One region of the Burkholderia multivorans ATCC BAA-247 genome, then DNA from elsewhere that is predicted to be linked to it. Evidence: predicted binding sites of a transcription regulator. Region 1 holds the regulator's gene; the other holds the start of a gene.
The links. Region 1 encodes HrcA, which represses chaperone genes, less so after heat shock. Its sites were predicted from a motif close to TTAGCACTCNNNNNNNNNGAGTGCTAA; they were not measured.
Positions count from the first base shown of each region.

Region 2: the regulator HrcA is predicted to act here: its motif matches at 3,620-3,646, upstream of rpoH (RNA polymerase sigma factor RpoH).

Region 1 is NZ_CP009832.1:828,266-842,803, forward strand. Features, by position in the region: gene NP80_RS16240 (YhdP family protein) at 1-2,124, opposite strand, end outside; gene glnE (bifunctional [glutamate--ammonia ligase]-adenylyl-L-tyrosine phosphorylase/[glutamate--ammonia-ligase] adenylyltransferase) at 2,350-5,154, shown strand; gene recN (DNA repair protein RecN) at 5,284-6,933, opposite strand; gene NP80_RS16255 (NAD kinase) at 6,953-7,855, opposite strand; gene hrcA (heat-inducible transcriptional repressor HrcA) at 7,986-9,008, shown strand; gene hemH (ferrochelatase) at 9,226-10,293, shown strand; gene NP80_RS16270 (RNA-binding S4 domain-containing protein) at 10,290-10,697, shown strand; gene NP80_RS31435 (hypothetical protein) at 10,669-10,830, opposite strand; gene grpE (nucleotide exchange factor GrpE) at 11,182-11,727, shown strand; gene NP80_RS16280 (thioredoxin family protein) at 11,738-12,157, shown strand; gene dnaK (molecular chaperone DnaK) at 12,305-14,251, shown strand; gene dnaJ (molecular chaperone DnaJ) at 14,514-14,538, shown strand, end outside.
Region 2 is NZ_CP009832.1:3,121,096-3,135,633, reverse strand. Features, by position in the region: gene cydB (cytochrome d ubiquinol oxidase subunit II) at 1-456, opposite strand, end outside; gene NP80_RS27030 (cytochrome ubiquinol oxidase subunit I) at 488-2,068, opposite strand; gene cydP (cytochrome oxidase putative small subunit CydP) at 2,058-2,315, opposite strand; gene rpoH (RNA polymerase sigma factor RpoH) at 2,624-3,559, opposite strand; partial or broken gene NP80_RS27015 (acyloxyacyl hydrolase) at 3,917-4,487, shown strand; gene NP80_RS27010 (nuclear transport factor 2 family protein) at 4,533-4,916, shown strand; gene leuA (2-isopropylmalate synthase) at 5,051-6,697, opposite strand; gene ybiB (DNA-binding protein YbiB) at 7,090-8,058, opposite strand; gene maiA (maleylacetoacetate isomerase) at 8,232-8,876, shown strand; gene ftsY (signal recognition particle-docking protein FtsY) at 8,947-10,095, opposite strand; gene rsmD (16S rRNA (guanine(966)-N(2))-methyltransferase RsmD) at 10,310-10,924, shown strand; gene coaD (pantetheine-phosphate adenylyltransferase) at 11,036-11,533, shown strand; gene NP80_RS26975 (YfhL family 4Fe-4S dicluster ferredoxin) at 11,841-12,104, shown strand; gene hisC (histidinol-phosphate transaminase) at 12,173-13,240, opposite strand; gene pth (aminoacyl-tRNA hydrolase) at 13,352-13,951, opposite strand; gene NP80_RS26960 (50S ribosomal protein L25/general stress protein Ctc) at 14,060-14,538, opposite strand, start outside.

The DNA.
Region 1 (14,538 bases):
GTCGATGCGGCCGGCGACCTTCGTCACCGCGACACGCTTGTAATGCGCGCGGTCGATGTCGAAGCGCAGCTTGTTCTGCGCGAGCTCGAACACGCCGTCGATGCCGTCGAGCGCGGGCCACACGCTCGGCGTGCCGTTCGCGAGCGTGCGCGGCGGGTACGGCGTCGGCTCGAAGCGGCCGCCCGTAAACGGCGCGACGATCCGGAACACGCCGGCTGTCGGCTCATGCTGAAACGGAAACTTGTCGAGCGGGCCGCGCGCGACGATCGACGCGCCCTTCGTCACGCGGCCGTCCTGCAGCGCGTGGCCGAGATAGGCACGCAGGTGATCGGACATCCCCGTCGGCAGATAGCGCGGAATCCGGGCGACCGACGCGCGCGCGAAATCGGCGCGCAGGTCGAGCGAGCCGCGGCCGTGCCCCGGATTCGTGTAGGTGCCCGACACCGCGATCTCGGCGTCGGGATTCGCGACGAACAGATCGGGCACATTCACGTCGACGCGCGCGTGCTTTTCGCCGGGCGCCGGCGTGATGGTCCAGTTCGCGCGGCCGCGCAGCTTGTCGAACGTGAGCCGCGGCTCGTCGAACTCGCCGGGCACCGTGACGGCCGCGTCGATCGTGTCGAACTCGGCGGTGCCTCCCGTCTCGCTTGCGTCGACGCGGCCCCACAGGTTCTCGACGCCCGGCAGGCCGGCACGCGGGTGGCCGCGCGCCGACAGCCCCGGCGGCGGCTCCTGCGCCGCGAAGCTGATGCCCTGCAGATCGCCGAGGAACCGGTAGCGCACGATCGGCGCGGCGCCCATGCGGCGCTCCTCGTCGGCGAGGTCGGCGCGCGCGGGCTTCGCACGTTCGACTTCGATGTGATAGTTCGACATCATCCCGCGCGGGTCGATCTTGACGAGCTCGTTGCGCAGCCGCGCGGGCAGCGGCAGCCCGCGGATGAATTCGCTGAGGATGCCGAGATCGACGCGATCGCCGACGACGCTGAGCAGCTGGCCCTGATCGGCCGTCGGCACGCGATAGCGCGCCTTCAGCGTCGACAGCGCGAGCGAACGCGCGAGCGGCGTGCCGTCGGGCAGCGGCGGCTGGCCCAGTTCCGCGTTGAAGTGCGTCAGATGCAGCGTGTAGTCGCGGCCCGGATCGAGCGCGAGATCCCAGCGGAAGCCGACCGTCGGCACGTCGAGGCGCGGCTGCGTCGGCCGCACGCGCAGCGCGACGTCGGCGCCCTGCAGGTCGCCGCCTGCCGAGCGCAGCCGGCCGTTGCTGAAGGTCGCCCAGATCGCGTTGTCGATCCGGCCGGCATGGATCGTGAGCGGCATGTCGACATAGCGCGCGAGCGTCTGCAGATCGACGGGGCCCGTCGACAGATAGGCGTTGCCCGTCCAGTTCGAGGGCTTGCCGATCGGCGCGAGCGCCTTGTGCGTGAAGCGCGCGCGGAAATCGAGCGGGCCGAGCAGCAGCGTGCCGTTCGCGGGCGCCTGCAGCGCGGCCTTGTGCAGGCGGCCGTCGTTGAGCACCGCGAGCCGGATGCCGGACAGCGCGAGTTCCGGCGCGTCGTGCTGCGCGTCGCGCCAGCGCAGCGTGCCGCCGCGCAGCACGATCGCTTCCTGCTTCAGCAGCCAGGTGCCGAACGTGTCGTTGCCGCCGTGCGCGGACGCGACGCCGACGCCCGCGATGCTCAGCGAGCCGTCCGCCGCGCGCGCGACGACGAGGTCCGGCTCATCGACGATCAGGCTCGACAGCGCGGGCGACAGACGCAGCAGCGACATCCACGACAGCGCAGCCGTCGCGTGCGGTACCGACAGCGCGACCTGACCGTCGCGGCCGCGGATCGTCAGACGGGTGACTTCGACGCCCGGCTGCATGCCGGACCAGTGCGGCGACAGCTTGCCGATCGACAGTTGTGCGTGGAGCTTGTCGGACACCGCGCGCTCGATGCGCGGGCGGAATTCGTCGATGCGCGGCAGCAGCACGTAGCGCAGCCCGAGGAACGTGCCGCACGCGACGAAGTACGTGCCGATCGCGACCGCCAGCGTCACCTTGAACACGCGACGCAGCACCGGATGATCGTGCTTCGGAGTGGCCGCTTCGGGCGCTGCTGCGGCGGATTCCTGACGGTCGGACATGCGGCGGACGGGCGGCGATATGGTAGTTTTGCAAACTGACGTTGAAATGTATCACACGGGTTCGTGCCGGCGGCCGCCAGGCGGCGCGGCGCGGGCCTCCCGGCGCGCGGCGTCGCACGGGCGCGGCGCGTCCGCGATGCCGCGCCTTGTCCATTGGGGCCGGCTCGCAACGCGCATCGAATGCACGCGCGTGCCGGCCGGCCCGACCGCAAGGCCTGCTTCTCGATGACCGACGCTTCCGCCCTGATCAGCACGTCCTATTCCCGTTACCTCGCGCGCGCGGCCGCCGCGCGTCCGGCGCTCGTCGAGCAGATCGCCCGCTGGGCCGACGCGCCGCTTACGCGCGCGCAGCAGGACGAACGGCTCACCGCGCTGCTCGGCGTGCCGCCGGCCGGCGCGGCCGTGCCGACCGACGAACAGTTGAAGCGCGCGCTGCGGCAATTGCGCACCGAGGTGTTCGGCGCGGTGGCCGAGCGCGACCTGCGCGGGCTCGCGAGCGTCGCCGAGGTGACGGGCGCGATGACCGATCTGGCCGAGCTCGCCGTGCAGCGCTCGCTCGCGCTGCTGTCGGCCGAATTCGAGGCGCTGTACGGCGAGCCGCGCGGCGCCGACGGCCAGCGCGTGGTGCTCGGCGTCGTCGGGATGGGCAAGCTCGGCGGCCGCGAACTGAACGTGTCGTCCGACATCGACCTGATCTTCGTCTACGAGGACGACGGCGAGACGGCCGGCGGCACGCGCGCGCCGCTGTCCACGCAGGAATATTTCACGCGGCTCGGCCGGCGCCTGATCGGCGTGCTGTCGGAAGTCACGGCCGACGGCTACGTGTTTCGCGTCGACATGCGGCTGCGCCCGAACGGCGATTCCGGGCCGCTCGTATGCAGCCTCGGGATGCTCGAAGAGTATTTCTACGTGCAGGGGCGCGAGTGGGAGCGCTACGCCTGGATCAAGGGGCGGCTCGTGTCGGAAGGCGACAGCGACGCGGCGCGGCGGCTCGCGTCGCAGCTCGAGTCGATCGTGAAGCCGTTCGTGTACCGGCGCTATCTCGACTTCGGCGTGATCGGCGCGATCCGTTCGCTGCATCAGCAGATTCGCCACGAAGCCGCGCGCCGCGCGTCGATGCGGCCCGACAAGGCCGACGACATCAAGCTCGGCCGCGGCGGCATCCGCGAGATCGAGTTCAGCGCGCAGGTGTTCCAGCTGATCCGCGGCGGCCAGGATGCGGGGTTCCGCGTGCGGCCCACGCTCGCGGTGCTCGCGCACGCGCAGGCGCGCGGCTTGATCGCCGACGACGTGCGTGCGCGCCTGACTGACGCGTACAACTTCCTGCGCACGCTCGAGCACCGGCTGCAGTACCGCAACGACGCGCAGACGCACGCGATGCCGGTCGAACCCGACGAGCGCGCGGCGCTCGCCGCCTCGCTCGGCTTTGCCGACTACGCGGCGCTGATGACGGCGCTCGACGCGCATCGCACGTTCGTCGAGGCGCAGTTCGACCAGATCTTCGCGGACAAGGTGGGCGGCGGCCCGTGCAGTGCCGGCGACGACACGGCGGCCACCTGGATCTGGAGCGGCGCACTCGCCGACGACGGCGAGGACGACGCGCTGACGGCGCGCCTCGAGGGCCTGGGCTTCGCCGATCCGGCTGCGATGCTCGCGCGGCTGCGCGCGGTATGGCAGTCGTCGCGCTATACGGGCCTGCCGGAAAAAAGCCGTCAGCGCTTCGACAGCGTCGCGCAGCGCGCGCTCGAGGCGGCACCGAAAATCGACGCCGCGCGCCGCGACGACACGATCGTGCGCCTGTTCGACCTGCTCGAGACGGTCAGCCGGCGCGGCGTCTACCTGGCGCTGCTGACCGAATATCCGGCCGCGCTCGACCGCGTGCTGTCGGTGCTCGGCGCCACGCGCTGGGGCGGCGGCTATCTGATCCGCCACCCGCAGCTGCTCGACGAATTGCTCGACGACGAAGCGATTGCGAGCCCGTTCGACTGGCCGGCGTTCAAGGACGCGCTGCGCGCGCGCCTGGCCGCCGCCGACGGTCCCGAACAGCAGATGGACCTGCTGCGGCATGCGCAGCACGCGGAGGTATTCCGGATCCTGCTGATCGACCTGGCCGGGCAGCTGTCGGTCGAGCACGTCAGCGACCGGCTGTCGGAGCTCGCCGACGCGGTGCTCGACGTCACGATCGAAGTCGTCTGGTCGCAGCTCGCGAAGCGTCACCGCGACGTGCCGAAATTCGCGGTGATCGCGTACGGCAAGCTCGGCGGCAAGGAGCTCGGCTACGCATCCGATCTCGACCTGATCTTCCTGTACGACGATCCGGACGATCGCTCGGCCGACGTGTACACCACGTTCACGCGGCGCCTCATCACCTGGCTGACGACGGCCACCGGCGCCGGCGCGCTGTTCGACATCGACCTGCGCCTGCGGCCGAACGGCGAGGCCGGGCTGCTCGTGACGGACCTCGACGCGTTCCGCCGCTATCAGCTGCGCGAAGGCGATGCGGCGAACACCGCGTGGGTCTGGGAGCACCAGGCGCTGACGCGGGCGCGCTACAGCGCGGGCGACGCGGAGATCGGCGCGGCGTTCGAGGCGATCCGCCGGCAGGTGCTGACGACGCCGCGCGACGCGGACGTCCTCGCGAAGGAAATCGTCGACATGCGCGCCAAGGTGCTCGCCGGGCACCCGAACCAGACCGAGCTGTTCGATCTGAAGCACGACCGCGGCGGCATGGTCGACATCGAGTTCATCGTCCAGTACTGGGTGCTGCTGCACGCGTCGAGCGACCCGGAACTGATCCGCAACACGGGCAATATCGCGTTGCTGCGCGAAGTCGCGCGCTTCGGGCTGATGGGCGAGGACGAGGCCGAGCGCGTCGGCGCGGCGTACCGCACGTACCGGAAGCTGCAGCACAAGCTGCGGCTCGACGGGATGGAGAAGGCGCGCGTCGAGCCGGCGCTCGTCGCCGACGAGCGCGCGGCCGTGATCGCGCTGTGGACGCGCGTGTTCGGTGCGCTTGAAACGGGCGTTTGATGGGCGGCGGCGTGCGCGGGCGGGCGGCGCTTCTATATAAGTAAACGCGTCGGCGGAGCAGGCGCGCGTGCGTGCGGTCCGCCCGCCGCCACGGCGCTGCGGCGCCGGCGTGCTTGCCGCGCCGCAGCGTCAGGCCGCGAGCATTTCCTTCGCGTGCTTGCGTGTCGTCGCGGTGATCTCGAGCCCGCCGAGCATCCGCGCGACTTCCTCGATCCGGCTCGCCTTGTCGAGCGCGACGACGGTCGACACGGTGCCGCCGTGCTCGTCGCTGCCTTTCGCGACCTGGAAATGGTGGTCGCCGCGCGCCGCGACCTGCGGCAGGTGCGTCACGCACAGCACCTGCCGGTCGCGCCCGAGTTGATGCAGCAGCCGGCCGACGACTTCGGCCACGCCGCCGCCGATACCCGTATCGACCTCGTCGAAGATCAGCGTCGGCGTCGGGCTCGCGGCGCTCGCGATCACCGCGAGCGCAAGACTGATCCGCGCGAGCTCGCCGCCCGACGCGACTTTCGCGAGCGGGCGCAGCGGCACGCCGGCGTGGCCGGCGACGCGGAATTCGATCTGCTCGAGCCCGTGCGGGCCGCCGTCCGCGAGCGGCACGAGCGCGACTTCGAAGCTGCCGCCTGCCATCGACAGTTCCTGCATGCCGGCCGTCACCGCGGTGCCGAGCGCCTGCGCGGCCTGCGCGCGCGCCTTCGACAGGCGCTTCGCGTCGGCCAGATACGCGTCCCATGCCTTCGCCTGCGCGGCTTCGAGCGCGCCGAGATCGGCCGCCGCGTCGAGCGCGGCAAGCTGCGCGCGGCGCGCCGCGTGTTCCTCGTGCAGCGTGTCGGGCGGCAGCCGGAACTTGCGGGCGGTGGAATGCAGCGCGTCGAGGCGCATTTCGACCTGCGCGAGGCGGTCGGGATCGAGATCCAGACGCTGCGCGTAGTGCGACAGCGAATAGACCGCTTCCTGCAGCTGGATTTCGGCCGGCTCGAGCGACGCGAGCGCGTCGCCGAGCGCGGCGTCGTAATCGGCGAGGCTGCGCAGCTTCGACACGATCGCGCCGAGCTGCGTGAGCATCGCGTCGTCCGATTCGGACAGCGCATCGAGCGCGCCACGCACGCCCTCGATCAGATTCGCCGAATGCGACAGGCGCTTGTGCTCGGCGCTCACTTCTTCCCATTCGCCCGGCTGCGGCGCGAGCTTGTCGAGCTCCGCGAGCTGCCATGCGAGCTTTTCGCGTTCCAGTTGCAGCTCGCGTTCGTGCGCCTTCGCCGCGTCGATCGCCTGCGTCGCATCGCGCCAGACGCGCCACGCGCGCGCGACGTTCGCGGCCTCGGCGACGAGCCCCGCGTGCGTGTCGAACAACTCGCGCTGCGCGTCGGGACGCATCAGCAACTGGTGCGCGTGCTGGCCGTGAATGTCGACGAGCATCTCGCCGAGTTCGCGCAGTTGTGCGAGCGTCGCGCTGGTGCCGTTGATGAATGCGCGCGAGCGGCCGTTCGCGTCGATCACGCGGCGCAGCATCACGGTGTCTTCGGCGTCGAAAGCGTGTTCGTCGAGCCAGCGCGCGACACGGTCGTGCGGCGTGAATTCGGCGGTGATGTCGGCACGGCTGCAGCCGGTGCGCACGACGCTCGCGTCGGCGCGCTCGCCGAGCGCGAGCGCGAGCGCGTCGATCAGGATCGATTTTCCGGCGCCGGTTTCGCCGGAAAAGACGGTAAAGCCGGCGTCGAATTCGAGATCGAGCGCGGCGACGATGACGAAGTCGCGTATCGAGAGGTGGCGGAGCATGGTGTCGGGCGGCGGCGCGTCAGGACGCCTTGTCGTCTTCGTTCGAGGCGTGCTCGTTCCAGTGCAGCTTCTTGCGCAGCGTCGCGTAGTAGCTGTAGCCGATCGGATGCAGGAACGGCACCGTGTGCTTCGAGCGGCGCACCTCGATCGTATCGTTCAGTTCGAGCGCGGTGAACGACTGCATGTCGAAGTTCACGTTGACGTCGCGCCCGCCGACGATCTGGATCGCGATCTTCGAATCGTCCGGCAGCACGATCGGCCGGTTCGACAGCGCGTGCGGCGCGATCGGCACGAGCACGATGCCTTGCAGCTGCGGATGGAGGATCGGGCCCGCCGACGACAGCGCGTATGCGGTCGAGCCGGTCGGCGTCGCGACGATCAGGCCGTCGGAGCGCTGGTTGTACATGTACCGGCCGTCGACCGACGCGCGCAGCTCGACCATCCCGGAGAAGCCGCTGCGGTTCACGACGACGTCGTTGAATGCGAGCGCGTGGTAGATCGGTTCGCCGTCGCGGACGATTCGCGCCTCGAGCAGCGAGCGCTCCTCGCGCTCGAACTTGCCCGACAGCATCACGGGGACGAGCGCCTGCATGTCGGCCGCGGCGATGTCGGTGATGAAGCCGAGCCGGCCGTGGTTGATGCCGATCAGCGGCGTCCGGTACGGCGCGAGCTGCCGGCCGATGCCGAGCATCGTGCCGTCGCCGCCGAGCACGACCGCGACGTCGGCGCGCGCGCCGATCTCGGCCGGCGTCAGCGCCGGATAGCCCGAGATGCCGATCTCGCGCGCGGTGTCGCCTTCGAACACGACCTCGAACCCGCGCTTCGCGATGCAGGCGGCGAGCGTGGCGAGCGGCTCGGCGATGCCCGGCGTGTTGCTGCGGCCGACGAGCGCGACGGTGTTGAACAGATTACCGGTTTTCATGCCGGCATTACACCATAGCTCGATGCCGAAAAGAACCGTCGTGCCGCCGCGGGGCCGGATCGGACGCCGCCGCGCAACAGCGCTTGCGGCCACTCGCCGCGCTCGCGCGGTTGCGCTAAAATTTTCCACCATGCTAGATCCTCGCGCACGAACCCTCCTGAAAACCCTGATCGAACGGTATATCGCCGACGGTCAGCCGGTCGGATCGCGCACGTTGTCCCGGTACTCGGGGCTCGAGCTGAGCCCCGCGACGATCCGCAATGTGATGTCCGATCTGGAGGAGCTCGGCCTCGTGTCGAGCCCGCACACGTCGGCCGGCCGCGTGCCGACGCCGCGCGGCTACCGGCTGTTCGTCGACACGATGCTGACCGTCGAAACGCCGATCGACGCCGCGGCCGTCGCGCGGCAGGTGCAGAGCACGCTGCAGGCCGGCGAGCCGCAGCAGAAGGTGGTCGCCGCCGCGGCCAGCGTGCTGTCGAACCTGTCGCAGTTCGCCGGCGTCGTGCTGACGCCGCGCCGCAGCCACGTGTTCAAGCAGATCGAGTTCATGCGGCTGTCGGAAAAGCGCATCCTGCTGATCATCGTGACGCCGGAAGGCGACGTGCAGAACCGCATGCTGGCGACGCCGCGCGACTATTCGCCGTCGCAGCTGACCGAAGCGTCGAACTACATCAACGCGCATTTCGCGGGCCTGTCGTTCGACGAGGTGCGCCGGCGCCTGCGCGACGAAATCGACCAGCTGCGCGGCGACATGACCGCGCTGATGCACGCGGCCGTGACGGCGAGCACCGAGGTGCCCGACACCGAGGACACGGTGCTGATTTCCGGCGAGCGCAACCTGCTCGAGGTGGCGGACCTGTCGTCCGACATGGCGCGGCTGCGCAAGCTGTTCGACGTATTCGACCAAAAGACGGGCCTCCTGCAACTGCTCGACGTGTCGAGCCACGCCCAGGGCGTGCAGATCTTCATCGGCGGCGAATCGACGCTCGTGCCGATCGAGGAGATGAGCGTCGTCACCGCGCCTTACGAGGTGAACGGCAAGATCGTCGGCACGCTCGGCGTGATCGGGCCGACGCGGATGGCGTACAACCGCGTGATCCCGATCGTCGACATCACCGCGCGCCTGCTGTCGCTGACGCTGAGCCAGCAATAGCCGGCGCGAGCGCGTTCCGCCATCATCGGCGCGCGGGCGCCGCGCCGCCAGTCGGCCGGACGGCTAGTGGGCGGCGGATCGATCGTCGCGGCCGGCCTGCGCCCCGGCTGATCTGCGCGCCGGGCCGGTCTCCCGCGGTTCGACCGCGCGGCCCGACATCCGCACCCCGCTATAATTAAAAGCCATCCGGTTTCGTGCCTCGAGCACGCTCTTGCCCATGCGTTTCGACCTTGAGCCGCCTTCGAGCGTCGCGGCTGCCCACCGCGTCGGCGTGCTGCTGATCAATCTCGGCACGCCCGACGCGCCGACGCCGCGTGCGGTGCGGCGCTACCTTGCCGAATTCCTGTCCGATCCGCGTGTCGTCGAAATCCCTCAGCCCGTCTGGCAGGTGCTGCTGCGCACGCTGATCCTGCCGCTGCGCGGCCGGGCATCCGCGAAGAAGTACGCGGCGGTCTGGATGCCGGAGGGCTCGCCGCTGCGCGTGTACACCGAGCGTCAGACCGAGGGCGTGCGGCACCTGCTCGCGTCGAACGACTATCACGTGCTGGTCGACTACGCGATGCGCTACGGCAGCCCCGGCATCGCACAGGCGCTCGCGCAGTTCAAGCGCGCAGGCGTCGAGCGCGTGCTGCTGATGCCGATGTATCCGCAGTATTCGGCATCGACGACGGCCACCGCGTTCGACGCCGCCTTCGCGGCGCTCGCGCGCATGCGCAACCAGCCGGAAGTGCGCACGGTGCGCCACTATGCCGACCACCCGGCCTACATCCACGCGCTCGCCGAGCAGGTGCGCCACTACTGGGCGCAGCACGGCCGGCCCGATTTCGCGGCCGGCGACAAGCTCGTGCTGAGCTTTCACGGCGTGCCGAAGCGCACGCTCGATCTCGGCGATCCGTATCACGACCAGTGCCAGCAGACGGGCGCGCTGCTGATGGCTGCGCTCGGGCTCTCGACGATCGAATGCCGCGTGACGTTCCAGTCGCGCTTCGGCAAGGCCGAATGGCTGCAACCGTACACGGCGCCGACGCTGCGCGAGCTCGGCGAGGCCGGCGTGCGGCGCGCCGACGTGTTTTGTCCGGGCTTCACGGCCGACTGCCTCGAGACGATCGAGGAGATCGGCATGGAAGTGCGCGACGCGTTCATCGCGGGCGGCGGCCAGTCGTTCCACCGGATTCCGTGCCTGAACGGCGCGCCGGCGTGGATCGGCGCGCTCGGCGAGATCGTCGCGGAGAATCTGCAGGGCTGGCCCGTGCGGACCGCCCAACCCGAAACGGTGAACGGATGAACTACAGGATTTCGACGGAGCCCGGCGCGAAGCTGCGCATCGACAAATGGCTATGGGCCGCGCGGTTCTTCAAGACGCGTTCGCTCGCGAGCGATGCGGTCGACAAGGGGCGCGTGAAGATCGGCGGCGCGGCCGTCAAGCCGGCGAAGGAAGTGCGCGTCGGCGACGAGGTCGAGATTGCGATCGATGGCATCGTCTGGCACATTGCCGTGCTGGGCGTCTGCGACGTGCGCGGGCCGGCCAGCGTCGCGCAGACGCTCTATGCGGAAACGGAAGCAGGGCGCGCCGAGCGGCTCGCCGAACTGGAGCGGCGGCGTACGTATCGCGAGCCGGCGGCCGCGCTGCATGGCCGGCCGACGAAGCGCGACCGCCGCATCATCGACAAACTGTCCGGTGGACGCTGAACAGCTGATCGAACGTCGCGCGTACGCTGCCGTATTCGGTCGTGCGGTCGGTCACGGCGCCCGACAGACAGATGGTGGTGGTGCCGGCGATGAGTACCAGCGCGACCACCGATATCGCAAAGGTCAGTTTCACGGTACTCCCCTCGAAAAGACGGGTGAAAATGGCGCCAGGCGGAGATCGGGCGGCGGGAGCTAGGGTAAACGCGCTTTTCCCGACGCCTGAAACGAGTGTAGTGCAGCGCACAGTGCCGGGCTAGTACTTCCCCGGTAAGCGTTGTTACCGGCCGTTTCGCGCGATTCGGCGGCCGATGCGCGCAATGCGGGGCAAACCGCTTCGTTGTTTCGCCGCACGCGCGAATTCCGGCGAATCTCCCTCTTGAAACCGCGGTTTTCGCCCTTATCTGCACCAGCAATGTGCGGCACCTTCGGTCATACGGCCGGCGGTTGCCGATTTGGCTTCAACCTCTAATCGACTTTCAGCGACATGGAAAACACGCAAGAGAACCCGGCATCCCAATCGGCCGAAGAAAACGGCAGCGAGACGCAGGCGGCACAAGACGCGGCTCCCGCCGCGGAAGCAGCCGACGCGGCGCTCGCCGAGGCTCAAGCCAAGGTCGCCGAGCTGCAGGAAAGCTACCTGCGGGCGAAGGCCGAGACCGAGAACGTTCGCCGTCGCGCGCAGGAAGACGTCGCGAAGGCCCATAAATTCGCGATCGAAAGCTTCGCCGAGCACCTGCTGCCGGTGCTCGACAGCCTCGAAGCCGCCGTCGGCGACACGTCGGGCGACATCGCCAAGGTGCGCGAAGGCGTCGAGCTCACGCTGCGCCAGCTGACGAGCGCGCTCGAGAAGGGCCGCGTCGTCGCGATCAATCCGGTCGGCGAGAAGTTCGATCCGCACCGCCATCAGGCGATCTCGATGGTGCCGGCCGATCAGGAGCCGAACACCGTCGTCACGGTGCTGCAAAAGGGCTATACGATCGCCGACCGCGTGCTGCGTCCCGCGCTCGTGACGGTCGCGCAGCCGAAGTAAGGGCGTCGCCATGCTACCCGCCGGCGTCGATCCGGCCGCGTTCGACGCGTTCGGCATGCAGCCGCTGTCCGCCGACACGTTCGACGCCGGCATCGCCGGCGCCGGCGACGCGCTCGCGGTCGTGTTCTTCTGGGGCGTCGACTGCTTCAACTGCGAGATCGCGAAGAAGGCGATGCTCGCGCAGCCCGACGCGATCCGCGCGCTGGACCTGAAGTGGTTCCACTGCAACGTGTACGAACATCGCGAGCTGGGGCGCCGCTTCGGGTTGCACGGCGTGCCGACCTGGTTCTTCTTCCATCGCAGCAAGCGGCTGGGCCGCGCGACCGGCTGGCACGGGCTCGCGCAGTTCCAGGCGGCGGTCGCCGCCGCGCGCGCGAAGATCGCCGCGTCGGCGCCCGCGGAGGACGATCCTGCTTCGCGCGGCGATTGAAAAAATTTAATATCCGCATCGGTCGTCAGGTCTTGAAAACGGATCCGCCGGACGCATTTCGGGAACAGAGTTGAATTCGGCGCGCGAAACCGGCCCAAAACGGCCGGTTTCGCGCAGCAAACAAGCATTTCTGGAGATTAGGAAAAAATGGGAAAGATCATCGGTATTGACCTCGGCACCACGAACTCGTGCGTCGCGGTGATGGAAGGCAACCAGGTCAAGGTCATCGAGAACTCGGAAGGTGCGCGCACCACGCCGTCGATCATCGCGTACATGGACGACAACGAAGTGCTCGTCGGTGCGCCGGCCAAGCGTCAGTCCGTGACGAACCCGAAGAACACGCTGTTCGCGGTGAAGCGCCTGATCGGCCGCCGCTTCGAAGAGAAGGAAGTGCAGAAGGACATCGGCCTGATGCCGTACTCGATCATCAAGGCCGACAACGGCGACGCATGGGTCGAGGCGCACGGGCAGAAGCTCGCGCCGCCGCAGGTGTCGGCCGAAGTGCTGCGCAAGATGAAGAAGACGGCCGAAGACTACCTCGGCGAGCCGGTCACGGAAGCCGTGATCACGGTGCCGGCGTACTTCAACGACAGCCAGCGTCAGGCCACCAAGGACGCCGGCCGCATCGCGGGCCTCGAAGTCAAGCGGATCATCAACGAGCCGACCGCGGCCGCGCTCGCGTTCGGTCTCGACAAGGCCGAGAAGGGCGACCGCAAGATCGCCGTGTATGACCTCGGCGGCGGTACCTTCGACGTGTCGATCATCGAGATCGCGGACGTCGACGGCGAGAAGCAGTTCGAAGTGCTGTCGACCAACGGCGACACGTTCCTCGGCGGCGAGGACTTCGACCAGCGCATCATCGATTACATCATCGGCGAGTTCAAGAAGGAGCAGGGCGTCGATCTGTCGAAGGACGTGCTCGCGCTGCAGCGCCTGAAGGAAGCGGCCGAAAAGGCGAAGATCGAGCTGTCGTCGAGCCAGCAGACCGAAATCAACCTGCCGTACATCACGGCCGACGCATCGGGTCCGAAGCACCTGAACCTCAAGATCACGCGCGCGAAGCTCGAAGCGCTGGTCGAGGATCTGGTCGAGCGCACGATCGAACCGTGCCGCATCGCGATCAAGGACGCCGGCGTCAAGGTGTCGGACATCGACGACGTGATCCTCGTCGGCGGGCAGACGCGCATGCCGAAGGTGCAGGAGAAGGTGAAGGAATTCTTCGGCAAGGAACCGCGCCGTGACGTGAACCCGGACGAAGCCGTCGCCGTCGGCGCGGCGATCCAGGGCCAGGTGCTGTCCGGCGACCGCAAGGACGTGCTGCTGCTCGACGTGACCCCGCTGTCGCTCGGCATCGAAACGCTCGGCGGCGTGATGACGAAGATGATCAGCAAGAACACGACGATCCCGACGAAGCACTCGCAGGTGTATTCGACGGCGGACGACAACCAGTCGGCCGTGACGATCAAGGTGTATCAGGGCGAACGCGAAATGGCGGCCGGCAACAAGCTGCTCGGCGAGTTCAACCTCGAAGGCATCCCGCCCGCACCGCGCGGCGTGCCGCAGATCGAAGTGACCTTCGACATCGACGCGAACGGCATCCTGCACGTCGGCGCGAAGGACAAGGCGACCGGCAAGGAAAACAAGATCACGATCAAGGCCAACTCGGGTCTGTCCGAGGCGGAAATCGATCAGATGATCAAGGACGCGGAAGCGAACGCGGCGGAAGATCACAAGCTGCGTGAGCTGGCCGATTCGCGCAACCAGGGCGACGCGCTCGTCCACAGCACGAAGAAGGCGCTCTCCGAGTACGGCGACAAGCTGGACGCCGGCGAGAAGGAGAAGATCGAGGCGGCGCTGAAGTCGCTCGAGGACGTGCTGAAGGACACGTCGGCCGACAAGGCTGCGATCGACGCGAAGGTCGAGGAGCTTGGCAAGGCATCGCAGAAGCTCGGCGAGAAGATGTACGCCGACATGCAGGCCCAGGCGGGTGCGGCCGGCGCGGCCGGTGCAGCGGAGGGCGCGGCGCAGGGCGGCGCGCAGCAGGCTGCGGACGACGTCGTCGACGCCGAGTTCAAGGAAGTGAAGAAGGACTGAGGCCGGGTTGCAATGGCACCGTACGCCGCGCGCGAACCGCGCGCGGCGCGGCCGACAAGCCGTCTGTCTTTCCTTCCTGCCGCTGCGCGCTGCGCGGCGGATGGCCGGATCGACTCCACGCCTGGCGGGCTTCGCGGCCCTCCGGGCACATTTGTTTTTTGGCGGGCGCTGCGTAACGTCTGCGGCGCCGGACGAGTCGAGAGACTTTACTGCGGGCGAAAGGAGCCGACGCGCGTGCGGCGCGCGGCGGCGGTGAATCGATATGGCGAAACGGGATTACTACGAGG
Region 2 (14,538 bases), 1.1 Mb from region 1:
CAGATCGGTATCGAAGCGAAACGGCACGCCCTGCAGCAGATTGCCGAACGCGACGCCGAACACGAGCGCCGGCACGAAGCCGCCGATGAACAGGCCCCAGTCCCAGCCTGCGCGCCAGCGCGGGTCCGTGCGCTTGCTGCGATAGTCGAAGCCGACCGGCCGGAAGAACAGCGCGAACAGCACGAGCAGCATCGCGAAGTAGAAGCCGGAGAACGACGCGGCGTAGACGAGCGGCCACGCGGCGAACATCGCGCCGCCGGCCGTGATCAGCCATACCTGGTTGCCTTCCCACGTCGCGCCGACCGTGTTGACGATGATCCGGCGTTCGTCGTCGGTCTTGCCGAGGAACGGCAGCAGCGCGGTCGCGCCCATGTCGAAGCCGTCGGTGACGGCGAAGCCAATCAGCAGCACGCCGACGAGCAGCCACCAGATCAGCTTGAGCGTTGCATAGTCCATAGCGATTCCTTGTGTCGTTGCGGGGGCGTGCTCATGCGGCCGCGTGTTCGCGTGCGGCCGCCTGCTCGTGGTGATAGCGGCCGGTGTGCAGCGACGACGGGCCGAGGCGCGCGTACTTGAACATCAGCGTGATTTCGATCACGAACAGCGCGGTGTAGAACACGATGAACCCGGCCAGGCTCAGGTACAGGTCGGTCGGCGTGAGGCTCGACGCCGACAGATGCGTCGGCAGCACGCCCGCGATCGTCCACGGCTGGCGGCCGAGCTCGGCGACGACCCAGCCGAATTCCGCCGCGAGCCACGGCAGCGGGATCGCCCATACCGCGTAGCGCAGGAACCAGCGGCGGTTGTCCTGCAGCAACTGGCGGCGCGCGCAGAACCAGAACGCGGCGATGAAGGTCGCGAGGAACAGGAAGCCGAGGAACACCATGATGCGGAACGAGAAGAACACGGGCGCGACCGGCGGAATCGTCTTCTTCGCCGCCGCTTCGATCTGCGCGGGCGTCGCGTCGGTCACGTTCGGCGTGAACTGCTTGAGCATCAGCCCGTAGCCGAGATACTGCTTGTGCTCGTCGAACAGCGCGCGCGTCGCGGCGCTCGTGTCGCCGGCCTTGATCTTCTGCAGCGCACCGTACGCGATCATGCCGCTCTGGATGTGCGCCTCGCTGCGCTTCGCGAGCTCGCGCAGGCCGATCACGGGCTCGTCGATCGAGCGCGTCGCGATCAGGCCGAGCGCATACGGAATCTTGATCGCGTAGTCGGTGCGCTGCGCTTCCTGGTTCGGGATGCCGATCAGCGTGAACGACGCCGGCGCCGGCTGCGTTTCCCATTCCGATTCGATTGCGGCGAGCTTCATCTTCTGCACTTCGCCGGTCGTGTAGCCCGATTCGTCGCCGAGCACGATCACGCAGAGCGTGGAGGCGAGGCCGAAGCCGGCCGCGACCGCGAACGAGCGCAGCGCGAAGTCGACGTCGCGCTTTTTCAGCAGATACCACGACGACACGCCGAGCACGAACATCGCGGCCGTCACGTAGCCGGCCGACACCGTGTGCACGAACTTCACCTGCGCGACCGGGTTGAACAGCACGTCGAACAGGCTCGTCAGCTCCATGCGCATCGTCTGGTAGTTGAACTCGGCGCCGACCGGATTGTTCATCCAGCCGTTGGCGACGAGGATCCACAGCGCCGACAGATTCGAGCCGAGCGCGACGAGGAACGTGACGATCAGATGCTGCACTTTCGACAGGCGGTTCCAGCCGAAGAAGAACAGCCCGACGAACGTCGACTCGAGGAAGAACGCCATCAGGCCTTCGACGGCGAGCGGCACGCCGAAGATGTCGCCGACGTAGTGGGAGTAGTACGACCAGTTCGTGCCGAACTGGAATTCGAGCGTGATGCCGGTCGTCACGCCCATCGCGAAGTTGATGCCGAACAGCTTGCCCCAGAACTGCGTCATGTCCTTGTAGACCTGCTTGCCGGTCATCACGTAGACGGATTCCATGATGACGAGCAGCCAGGACAGGCCGAGCGTCAGCGGGACGAACAGGAAGTGGTAGAGCGCCGTGATGCCGAACTGCAGACGTGACAGATCGACGACTTCGCTACTTATCATGGTGGTCTCCCTCGGTAGAAGCGGGTGCCGGTACCGAGAGCAGCTTCTCGGCGACGGCGGCAGGCGGCAGCGACATGTGGTCAGCCTGCGGATGATTGAAGAATGCGTATTTGAGCGACATCAACAGGATCAGCTTGAAGATCAGCACGAGCGTGATGTCGCGGGCGAGGGTCGGGCCGTGCGCCCACGCGACGACGCGCGCGCGCCAGCCGCGCGGCCGGGCCGGTTCCTGATTGATCGAGATCAATGCCGTTTTCCCTGAAACGATTTAAAGCGGTTTTGGCGCGACTTTATGCGGAATATGTGACGGCTGTTAAGCTGTTTTAATCCTTTTGCGCGGGATATGCCAATTTTAAAAGCGCGCATTTGCAATGCCGAGTGCTGCGCTGCGGCAGACCGTCGCGAAGCCAGTGGAAAAACTTGAGGCAGATCAAGGTTTTGCGGAGCATGCTCGAGAACGGGCAAATGCACGCGCAAAGCCGAAGCCGTGAATGGGCGAAAAAAAACCGCTGCCGGGTGGCAGCGGTTTTCGGTGATGCGTTCGGGATCGTCGGATTATGCGTATTCGGCGAGTGCCGTGCGCATCTTTTTCATTGCGCTCGCTTCGATCTGGCGGATACGCTCCGCGGAGACGCCGAATTCGGCCGCGAGATCGTGCAGCGTCGAGCCGCCCGAGCCGTCGTCGTCGACGTGCAGCCAGCGCGCCTCGATGATGCGGCGGCTGCGCGCGTCGAGCGCGTCGAGCGCCTGGGCGATGCCGTCCGTCTGGAGCATGTCGCGCTGGCGCGCAGCCAGCACGGCGGTCGGCTCGTTATGCGAATCGGCCAGATAGGCGATCGGCGCGTACGATTCCTCGCCGTCCTCGACTTGCCCTTCGAGCGCGATGTCGCCGCCCGACAGGCGCGTTTCCATCTCGGTCACCTCTTCGCGCTTCACGTTCAGTTCCTGCGCGAGACCGTCGATCTCCTCGGGCGTCATCGCCTGCATGCCTTTCTTGTGGCTGCGCAGGTTGAAGAACAGCTTGCGCTGCGCCTTCGTCGTCGCGACCTTCACCATCCGCCAGTTGCGCAGGATGTACTCGTGGATTTCGGCCTTGATCCAGTGAATCGCGTACGACACCAGGCGCACGTTTTGCGCCGGATCGAAACGCTTCACCGCTTTCATCAGACCGATGTTGCCTTCCTGGATCAGGTCGCCGTGCGGCAGCCCGTAGCCGAGATAGTTGCGCGCGATCGACACGACCAGGCGCAGGTGCGACAACACCAGGCGGCGCGCGGCCTCCAGGTTGTTATTTTCGCGGTATTCGGTCGCGTACTGGCGTTCCTCTTCGGCGGTCAGCAGCGGAATGCGGTTGACGGCCTGGATGTACGCATCGATGTTGCCAAGCTGACCCGGCAACATCGAATGAGTTGCGAGCGCCAGCGAGCCTGCCGATTCGGCCTTGGCCGGCGTCGGGCTCAGGGTATTCGGGAGGGTCAGGGCGTTGCTCACTAAAAACTCCTTTGGAATCAGGGATGAACCCTGGTCTCGGGTTAGATTCCGAGGCCAATCTTAGCACTCCGTGGAGCCGAGTGCTAATACCTTAGAGGCCGTGCGGACATCGGAGTTCCCGGTTATCTATCAAAATAGTCGAGTCGATAGTCTAGGGTTCGACCGGAGGCGCAGTCGCGAGTTCCGATAGTGGCGGCCGGCGACCCGAATCGGCAGACGGTTTCGATTTTTGTAGTTTTGGAAGCAAACAATTTCGCTTCGCGATGCCGATCGGAAAAGTCCTTTACCATACCATTCAGTTCGCTCGAGCACGGCCGCGCGGCCGGCTCCATTCAACCCACAAAGTTGGAGTGTCAGATGAACAAGAAGAAGAACCGCCGGCCGCGTAGCCGGATCGTCCTGCATGCCGCGGTCGCGGCCTCCCTGCTCGCCGGATCGGGGCTGGCTTTCGCCGACCGCTGGGGCATCCAGGCGGGCGGCGGCTTCTCGGATCGCCACGGTATCGACAAGGCCGATCTGGCCGTGGTGTGGGATCCCGGCTGGAACTGGTGGGAAATCGGCGGATGGCACTTCGCGTTCGTGCTGGAAGGCCATGTCGGTTACTGGCATACGGGCGGCAACATTCACGGCAATATCGGCGAATTCGGCGCGACGCCGATGTTCCGCTTCATCAAGAGCGCCGGCCAGGTCCGGCCGTTCATCCGAGGCCGGCGCCGGCGTGCGGCTGCTCACGCACCCGACGATTTCCGACAACTTCTCGATGTCGACCGCCTTTCAGTTCGCGGACGTCGTCGGCGTCGGCGCGCAATTCGGCGAACGGCAGCAGTATCAGGTCGGATACCGCTTCCAGCATGTGTCGAACGCGGGTATCAAAGAGCCGAATCCTGGGGTAAATTTCCACCAGTTCTACGTGCAGTACAACTTCTGATCCGCATGCCCGCGCACGGCGTGCGCGTTGCCGAGGAGTCAGGCGATGACGAAGGTGGTCGATGCGATCCGCGCGCTCGAGCGCGATCGGTTCCGGGCGATGGTCGACGGGGACGGCGAGGCGCTCGATGCGCTGCTGTCGGAGAAGGTCTTCTACGTGCACACGAACGGCAAGCGGGAAACCAAGCAGCAGTTCATCGACGCCATTGCCGCCGGCCGCCGCCGCTATCGCCAGATCGAGATTCAGTCGCAGGACGTGCTGCCCGTCGGCGACGGCACCTGCCTCGTCACGGGCCGTGCGCTGATCGAGATGGAAACGAACAACGGCGGCCTCGTGTTCCCGATCGCCTACACGGCGGTCCAGGCACAGGAGCAGGGCCGCTGGCGCCTGCTGGCCTGGCAGGCGACGCGGTGCGCAACCGACACATGAGCGCGCGTCGCGCCCATTTTCATGTATCGACCGAAGCGGCCTTCTGGGCCGCTTTTTGTTGCCCGTGCAGCGCGGATCGCGCGGCGCACGGGCGGTTGCGCACCGCTCGCGCCGAAGGCGAGCGGTCGTGTGCCTCAGGCGGCCGCGCGCCGGTCCGCGTGCTGCCAGGTGGAGCGATTGATCGCGCTGACGACCGCATCGAGCGCCGCGCACGACGCGTCGGCATGGACGCCGACGCCGTGCCGCAGCGGCGCATCGCCGACGCGGCAGCCGACCGACACGGCGATGCGCCCGTCCACTGTGCGCACGTGCTCGCACGATGCGACGTCGATCGTCGCGCCGGCGGCCGCCGCGAACGCCGCGGCCGCGCGCTGCACGGCCGCTTCGGGCGCCGCGTCGGCCGCGAACGCGCCTGCGATCTCGCGATTCTGCCAGCGCGCGCCGTTGCCGTGCCGCGCGGCCGGGCCGTCGGTTTCGAGGAATTCGCGCGCAAAGAGCGCGCAGATCGCGTCCCCGGTGACTTCGGCGCCCGACGCATCGGCGAGCGTCTGCACCGCGTGGCTGAATTCGATCTGCACGCGGCGCGTCGGCGTAAAGCCCATCCCGCGCTCGAGCAGGTACGTCGCGCCGCCCTTGCCGGACTGGCTGTTCACGCGGATCACCGCGTCGTAGCTGCGGCCGAGATCGGCCGGGTCGATGGGCAGATACGGCACTTCCCACAGCGCGTCCGCGCGTTGCTGCGCGAAGCCCTTGCGGATCGCGTCCTGGTGCGAGCCGGAGAACGCGGTGAAGACGAGGTCGCCCGCGTACGGGTGACGCGGATGCACGGGAATCTGGTTGCAGCGTTCGACGACGCGGCGCACCGCGTCGATGTCGGAGAAGTCGAGGCCCGGATCGATGCCCTGCGTATACAGATTGAGCGCGAGCGTGACGAGATCGACGTTGCCGGTGCGCTCGCCGTTGCCGAACAGGCAACCCTCGATGCGATCCGCGCCGGCGAGCAGCGCGAGCTCGGCGGCGGCGACCGCGGTGCCGCGGTCGTTGTGCGGATGGACGGACAGCACGATGCTGTCGCGATACGCGAGATTGCGGTCCATCCATTCGATCTGATCGGCGAACACGTTCGGCATCGCGGCTTCGACGGTCGCCGGCAGGTTGACGATCATCTTGTGGTCGCGGGTCGGACGCCACATTTGCGCGACCGCGTCGCACACTTCGCGCGCGAACGTCAGCTCAGTCATGCTGAAGGTTTCCGGCGAATACTGGTAGGTCCACTGCGTGTCCGGGCGCGCGGCCGCGTATGCCTTGATGAGGCGCGTGCCTTCGACCGCGAGCGCCTTCACGTCGTCCTTCGACATCCCGAACACGATGCGGCGGAACGACGGGCAGATCGCGTTGTACAGATGCACGATCGCGCGCGGCACGCCTTCAAGCGCTTCGAACGTGCGGGCGATCAGGTCTTCGCGCGACTGCACGAGCACTTCGATCGTCACGTCGTCGGGGATGCGCTTCTCGTCGATCAGCTTGCGCACGAAATCGAAGTCGGTTTGCGACGCCGACGGAAAACCGACTTCGATCTCCTTGAACCCGATCGCGACCAGCATCTCGAAGAACTCGAGCTTCTGCTCGATGCTCATCGGTTCGATCAGCGACTGGTTGCCGTCGCGCAAGTCGGTGCTCATCCACACCGGCGCCCGCTCGATCGTGCGGGTCGGCCACTTGCGGCCGTTGAGGCGGACGGGTTCGAACGCTCGGTACTTTTCTTGCGGGTTGCGCTTCATCTTCTTGACCTCGGGTCTCAAGTCGCGAGCGAAGACGGATGGCATGAGCGACGGTTGACGCTGCCTCGCACCGTGGCGCGCGATCGCGCTGCGGATGCGGATGATCTTCGCGATTCGACCGACGGATAGACGGACGAAAGCTGACGACTTCGGGTTGCAAAAACTGCGAGAAGGGTGCTGCGAGGAACTGCTGGGAGGGACCGTGCAGACGTCGCACGGCGCTACGACAGCCTTAGGCTAGTCGTAGCGATAGCGGCCGCGCTAGGCGGCCGGAGGTAATTCGGAGGGTGTTCGGGAAGGAACGCATGACGGCAACTCTATGCCAGGATGCGGGCGCGTGTCAAATGGGCGCGATCGGGCCGGCGTACCGCGGGCCGCGCCGACGCCCTCGCTCAGCCCGCCGTGCGGGCGATCCGCACGATCGTCGCGACCTGGCGCGCCACGGTGTCGGGTACCGGAATCTCGCCTCGCAGCACGGCGTCGGTCCAGGCGGCCGTCGTTTGCGCGTCGCGCGATTCGGGCAGCGCGACGGGCGGCGCGTCGGCCGACGAGCGCTCCGGCTCGATCAGCGTGTCGCAGACGCCGTCGTGCAGCCAGTCGACCTGCACCTGGCGCCGCGTATCCGCGACGGCTTCGCCCTCGGTGCCGCGTGCGAGCAGCGCGCCGCCGAGCGCGGCGTCCGGATGCGCGGCGAACAGCTCGACGAGACTGTCGCGATACGGCGGATGCGTGTAGTTGACGAGCCGCAGCCCGGCCGGCGCGAACGGCTGCAGCAGCTTCACGAGCGTGTGCGTCGAATTGCGCACGCCGAGCACGGCGCGCATCGACAGCAGCCGCGCGATGCGCGGCGCGAGCGTGTCGATCGGCGCGAATGCGACGCGGCGCTCGGCGAGCGTATCCTCGATCGCGTCGTGCGACGTCGACGGCGCGATCGACAGCGCCGCGAAGATCTCCGCGCTCGTCACGCGGCCCGGATCCTGCGCGACGCCGTGCACGAGCACCGGCACGCCTTCGCGCGCGAGCAGCAGCGCGAGCAGCGGCACGAGGTTCGGCTGCTTGCGTGCGCCGTTGTAGCTCGGGATCGAGACGGGCCGGAACGCCGCGTCCCGTACGTGCACGGGCTCGAACGACGCCTGTGCGGCGGCCAGCATCGCGGCCAGTTCGTCGGCGGTTTCGCCTTTCAGCCGGTAGGCGATCAGGATCGCGCCGAGTTCGACGTCGGACACGCGCGCATCGAGCATCGCGCGATACAGCTCGAACGTGTCGGCGGCCGACAGCGCGCGCGCGCCGTGCGGGCCGCGGCCGATTTCCTTGATGAAGCGGGCGCAGGGGAACGGGGCGGAGTCGTGGGCAGCGGTCATCGGGCGTGGGGCGCGCGGCCGGCAGCGCGGCGCGCGGAATTCGGTAACGGATGCACCGAGTATCGCACGGGCGCGCTCGCGCACGCACCGGCTGCGCACGGCGCTACACTCTGGTTCCCCGGCGGCGCGCCTGCGCATGCCTCGGCCGAATACGACATCAAGAGAGACGACCCATGAAGCTCTACAGCTATTTCCGCAGTTCCGCTTCGTACCGCGTGCGGATCGCGCTGAACCTGAAGCGGCTGCCGTACGACTACGTGCCCGTGCACATGCTGCGCGACGGCGGCCAGCAACTGAAGGACGAGTATCGCGCGCTGAACCCCGACGCGCTCGTGCCGACGCTCGTCGACGGCGACGCGACGCTGCAGCAGTCGCTCGCGATCATCGAGTATCTCGACGAAACGCATCCGGAGCCCGCGCTGCTGCCGAAGGCGGCGATCGATCGAGCGTACGTGCGCGCGATCGCGCTGCAGATCGCATGCGAGATCCATCCGCTCGACAACCTGCGCGTGCTGAAGTACCTGAAGCACACGCTGAAGGTGTCCGAGGATGACAAGAACGCGTGGTACCGGCACTGGATCGAGTCGGGCTTCGCGTCGCTCGAAACGCGCCTCGCGAACGATCCGCGCACCGGCAAGCTCTGCTTCGGCGATACGCCGACGCTCGCCGACATCTGCCTCGTGCCGCAGGTGTTCAACGCGAACCGCTTCTCGATCGACACGACGCGCTATCCGACGATCCAGCGGATCGCCGACTATGCGTCGACGCTCGACGCGTTCAAGGCGGCCGAACCGGGCGTGCAGCCGGACGCCGAGTGACGCGCAGGCGCCGCACCAACGAAAAAGGCGCCCGAAGGCGCCTCGTGCGATGCGGTGCGGCGAACGACGATCAGCCGAGCAGCGCGTCCGCGAATTCCTCGGCGCTGAACGGCTGCAGATCCTCGACCTTTTCGCCGACGCCGATGAAGTACACGGGCACCGGTCGCTGCCGCGCGATCGCGGCGAGAATCCCGCCCTTCGCGGTGCCGTCGAGCTTCGTGACGATGAGGCCCGTCAGGCCGAGCGCATCGTCGAATGCCTTCACCTGCGTGAGCGCGTTCTGACCGGTGTTCGCATCGATCACGAGCAGCACTTCGTGCGGCGCGCCGTCGTGTGCCTTCGCGATCACGCGCTTCACCTTCTTCAGCTCTTCCATGAGGTGAAGCTGCGTCGGCAGGCGGCCGGCCGTGTCGGCCATCATCACGTCGATCTTGCGCGCGCGCGCGGCGCTGACCGCGTCGAAGATCACCGCGGCCGGGTCGCCGCTTTCCTGCTGCACGACGGTCACGTTGTTGCGTTCGCCCCAGACCGTCAGCTGTTCGCGCGCCGCGGCGCGGAACGTATCGCCCGCGGCGAGCAGCACCGACTGTTCGAAGCTCTGCAGATGCTTCGCGAGCTTGCCGATGCTGGTCGTCTTGCCGGCGCCGTTTACGCCCGCGATCATCATCACGAGCGGCTGCGCACGGCCGAGCACGAGCGACTTCTCGAGCGGCGTCAGCAGCTCGACGAGCAGGTCGCGCAGCGCGCTCTTCACCTGCTGCGGATCGGTCAGGCGGCCCACGCGCACCTTTTCGCGCAGCGCGCCGAGCAGGTACTCGGTCGCGTCGACACCCGCATCGGACATCAGCAGCGCGGTTTCGAGCTCCTCGTACAGCGCGTCGTCGATCTTCGTGTTTACGAATACGCCGGTGATGCTCGAGCCCGTTTTCGCGAGGCCCGTCTTCAGGCGCGCGAGCCACGATTTCTTCGCCGATGCATCCTGCACGGGCGGCGGCACGATTTCGACGGTCTCGACGACTTCGTCGCGGCCGTTGTCGCTCGGCGTGACCGTCATTACGACGGCGGGCGCGGCCGGTTCGGCAGGCGCAGGTGCAGGTGCAGGCGGAACGTCGGCGTCGTGCGCGTCGGACGGGGCGTCGGGTTGCGGCGCGTCGGCCGGCTGCGATTCCGCGGAGCCGGGCTCCTGCGTTTTCTTGAATCGTTTGAAGAAGCTGAACATGGTCTGACGTCGGGAAGAGGGCGGGCCGCCGCGAGCCGCGGGGCGCCGGGCAGCCGCCGGCGCTCGCGGAGCGCCGCGCAACGCGGCCGAAACGCCGCATTTTATCAGGCGCGGCGACGCGCTCGCGTCAGCACGCGCCGCCGCTGTGGTAACGTGCGCCTGTTTGCCGGCATGCCGGTGCGCATGCCCGTTCCCCCCGTCCCGATATTCCTGTATGTCCCGTTCCTCTTCCGGCCGCTCCGCGGCCTCGTCGGCTCGCGGCAAGCCGCATACGATCCGCATCATCGGCGGCGACTGGAAACGCACGCCGCTCGCGGTGCTCGACCTCGACGGCCTGCGTCCGACGCCCGATCGCGTGCGCGAGACGCTGTTCAACTGGCTCGGCCAGGATCTCGAAGGCCAGCGCTGTCTGGACCTGTTCGCGGGCACCGGCGCGCTCGGTTTCGAAGCCGCGTCGCGCGGCGCGGCGAACGTCGTGATGGTCGAACGCCATCCGCGCGCCGCGCAGCAGCTGCGTGCGATCAAGGACAAGCTGGGCGCGCGCACGGTCGAGATTGCCGAGGCCGATGCGCTGCGGCTCGCGGCCGGCCTCGCGCCGCGCTCGTTCGACGTCGTGTTCCTCGATCCGCCGTTCGGCGATGCGGCCGCGCTCGCGCGCGCGATCGCGTTGACCGCGCCGCTCGTCGCCGACGGCGGCGCACTGTACGTCGAGTCCGGCGCCGAGCTCGACCTTTCCGCACACGACGCGCTCGCGGGCTGGCAGGTCGCGAAACACGGCAAGGCCGGCGCGGTCCACTATCATTTGCTGCGGCGCGAAAATGATGAATAATGCGCGTTCCAAAAGAGGCGGCGCGCCCGAACGGCGACGCACGTCCATCTGTGCAGTGGCGTGCACGTCGCACCGCTGCTTCCCCGTTTGCGTGATGACAGGAGGAGCGACATGGTAGTCGCCGTGTATCCCGGTACGTTCGATCCGCTGACGCGCGGCCACGAAGACCTCGTGCGGCGCGCGTCGAGCATTTTTGACACGCTGGTCGTCGGCGTCGCCGACAGTCGCGCGAAAAAGCCGTTCTTCTCGCTCGAAGAACGTCTGAAGATTGCGAACGAGGTGCTCGGCCATTACCCGAACGTGAAGGTGATGGGCTTCAAGGGCCTGCTGAAGGACTTCGTGCGCACGAACAACGCGCGCGTGATCGTGCGCGGGCTGCGCGCGGTGTCGGATTTCGAATACGAGTTCCAGATGGCCGGGATGAACCGCTATCTGCTGCCCGACGTCGAGACGATGTTCATGACGCCGTCCGATCAATATCAATTCATTTCGGGCACGATCGTGCGTGAAATCGCGCAGTTGGGTGGCGATGTCAGCAAGTTCGTGTTCCCGTCCGTCGAGAAGTGGCTGACCGAGAAGGTCGCCGCGATGGGCGGCCCCGCCGCTTGATGCAGGCTGGCCGATTTCGTCGCGAGATCGGCCGGTATTAACTGCCGCCGGCGCTGGTGCATTCGGCTCGGTGCATCGGCGCTTACAGCGTCATCCAGATGCCTTCAGGCCTGAGCGCCGCCGTATCGGACACTCGGCATCGTCGGCCGTCATGTCTTGTCATGCCGCGGCCGCCGACGCGATCGCTAATGCGCGAAACGGCTACATTTCCCCCTCGATGTCCCGCTCCCGTCGCGTCGCACGCGATCCCGGGCGGCCGGCCGAAAAGCTATAATGCATTGTTTTTTCTAGGAAAGCTGGTGGCAGTATGGCTTTGATGATTACCGACGAGTGCATCAATTGCGACGTTTGCGAGCCCGAGTGCCCGAACGGCGCGATTTCGATGGGCCCGGACATCTACGTGATCGATCCGAACAAATGCACCGAGTGCGTCGGCCATTTCGACGAACCGCAGTGCCAGCAGGTGTGTCCGGTCGAATGCATTCCGCGCGACCCGCAGCACGACGAGTCGCACGCACAACTGATGGCGAAGTATCACGCGCTGATCGCCGCGACCGGCGACGCGCAGTAAGCGCAGCAAGCGGCGCGCCGGTGCGCGCCGCGTTTTCCCGGGCGGCGTTGCCGTGCCGCCCGCGGTCTTCAGCCGAGCAGCTCGCGCAAGGCGGCCACGAGCGCTTCGCATTCGGCATCGGTGCCGACGGTGATGCGCAAGTGCTGGTCGATGCGCGGTAGCCGGAAATGCCGCACAAAAATTTCCCGTTCCTTCAGCTTGGCCGCGAGCGTGCCGGCGTCGTGCGTCGGATGGCGCGCGAACACGAAGTTCGCGGCCGACGGCACGACGTCGAAGCCGAGCGCGTCGAGTGCCTGCGTGAGCCGCGTGCGGCTGTCGACGACGCGCGCGCAGGTCGACACGAAGTACGCGTCGTCTTCGTATGCGGCCTGCGCGGCCGCCTGCGCGAGCCGGTCGAGCGGGTACGAGTTGAAGCTGTCCTTCACGCGGTTCAGCGCTTCGATCAGCGCCGCGTCGCCGAACGCGAAGCCGACACGCATGCCCGCGAGCGAGCGCGCCTTCGACGTCGTATGCACGACGAGCAGGTTCGGATAGCGGTCGATCAGCGCAATCGCCGACTGCGCGCCGAAATCGACATACGCTTCGTCGATCACGACGACCGAGGACGGATTGGCCGCCGCGATCCGCTCGATGTCAGCGAGCGGCAGCGCGCGGCCGGTCGGCGCATTCGGGTTCGGGAACAGCACGCCGCCGCCGTCGTCGAGGTAGTCGTCGACGCGGATCGAGAAGTCGTCGGCGAGCGGCACGGTACGCGTGTCGACGCCGTACAGCCGCGCATAGGTCGGATAGAAGCTGTACGTGATGTCGGGAAAGCGCAGCGGCCGGTCGTGCTTCAGCAGCGCCTGGAACGTATGCGCGAGTACTTCGTCGGAGCCGTTGCCGACGAACACCTGCTCGGGACGGAGGCGATGGTGCGCGGCGACCGTTTCGCGCAGCGCGCGGGCGAGCGGGTCGGGGTAGCGGCGCAGCGTGTCGCCGCTCGCGCCGAGTTCGCGCGCGATCGCCGCGACGACGCGCGGCGACGGCGGATAGGGATTCTCGTTGGTGTTCAGCTTGACGGGATGTGCGAGCGCGGGCTGCTCGCCCGGCACGTAAGGCACGAGTTGCTGAACGACATCGCTCCAGTAACGGCTCACCGCTTGGCTCCTGACGGGCAAAACAACGAGAGTACCGCATGTTGCACGCAGCGGCGCGCGTCGCCGGCGCGGGCGCGCATGTCGGCGGCCATGCCGGGGCGCGGCCGTGCGTCAGTTGCGATGCAGCTGCATCGTCGCGCGGTCGAGTTCGCCCTTGACGATCATCGGCATCACGGCGAGCGAGCGCTCGATTGCCGCGTCGATCACGTCCTGCTCTTCGCGGCGCGGCGGCTTCAGCACGAAGTTCGCGACGTCGGGTTTCGCGCCGGCGCGCGCGCTTTCCGGAATCAGATCGCGTGGATGGCCGATGCCGATCCGCAGGCGCCAGTACTGCTGCGACGACAGATGCGCGGAGATGTCCTTCAGCCCGTTGTGGCCGCCGCTGCCGCCGCCGAGCTTCAGCTTCACGGTGCCGGGCGGCAGGTCGAGCTCGTCGTGCGCGACGAGGATCTGGTCGGGCAGGATCTTGAAGAAATGGGCGAGCGCGACGACCGACTGGCCGGAGCGGTTCATGTAGGTTTGCGGCTCGAGCAGATGCACTTCTTCGCCGTAGAGGCGCGCTTTCGCATAGAAGCCGTGGAAGCGGCGCTCGTCGCGCAGCGTCGCACCGGCCTCGCGGGCGAGCTGGTCGATCAGCCAGAAGCCGGCATTGTGACGCGTCGCGGTGTATTCCGCCCCGGGATTGCCGAGGCCGACGATCAGTTTGATCATGACGTTTCGAAGGCGGCATCGGCCGCCTGGGCGCAGAAAAAGAAAAACCCGCCGGGCATGCCGCGGCGGGTTGCGTCGACCGTTTCGCGAAACGGATCGATGAGGCGCTTACGCAGCCGGCGTTTCGCCTTCTGCAGCGTCCGACACGGCACCGGCCGGGATCGTCGCCGATGCGATGACCGGGTTTTCCGCGTCGACGTGAGCCGTCAGCGCGACGCCCTTCGGCAGTGCGATGTCCTTCGCGTGGATCGATTGACCGGCTTCGATCTTCGACAGATCGACTTCGAGGAACTCCGGCAGCGCGGCCGGCAGGCACTCGACTTCGATTTCCGTCGCGACGTGCGACACGATCGCGCTCGACAGCTTCACGGCCGGGCTGACTTCGGCGTTCAGGAAGTGCAGCGGCACCTTCGTGTGCAGCTTCTTCTTCGCGTCGACGCGCTGGAAGTCCACGTGCAGCACGAGCTGCTTGAACGGGTGGTATTGCACGTCGCGCAGCAGAACTTGTTGCGACTGGCCAGCCACTTCGAGGTCGAGGATCGACGAGTGGAAGGCTTCCTTCTTCAGGGCGTGCCACAGGGCGTTGT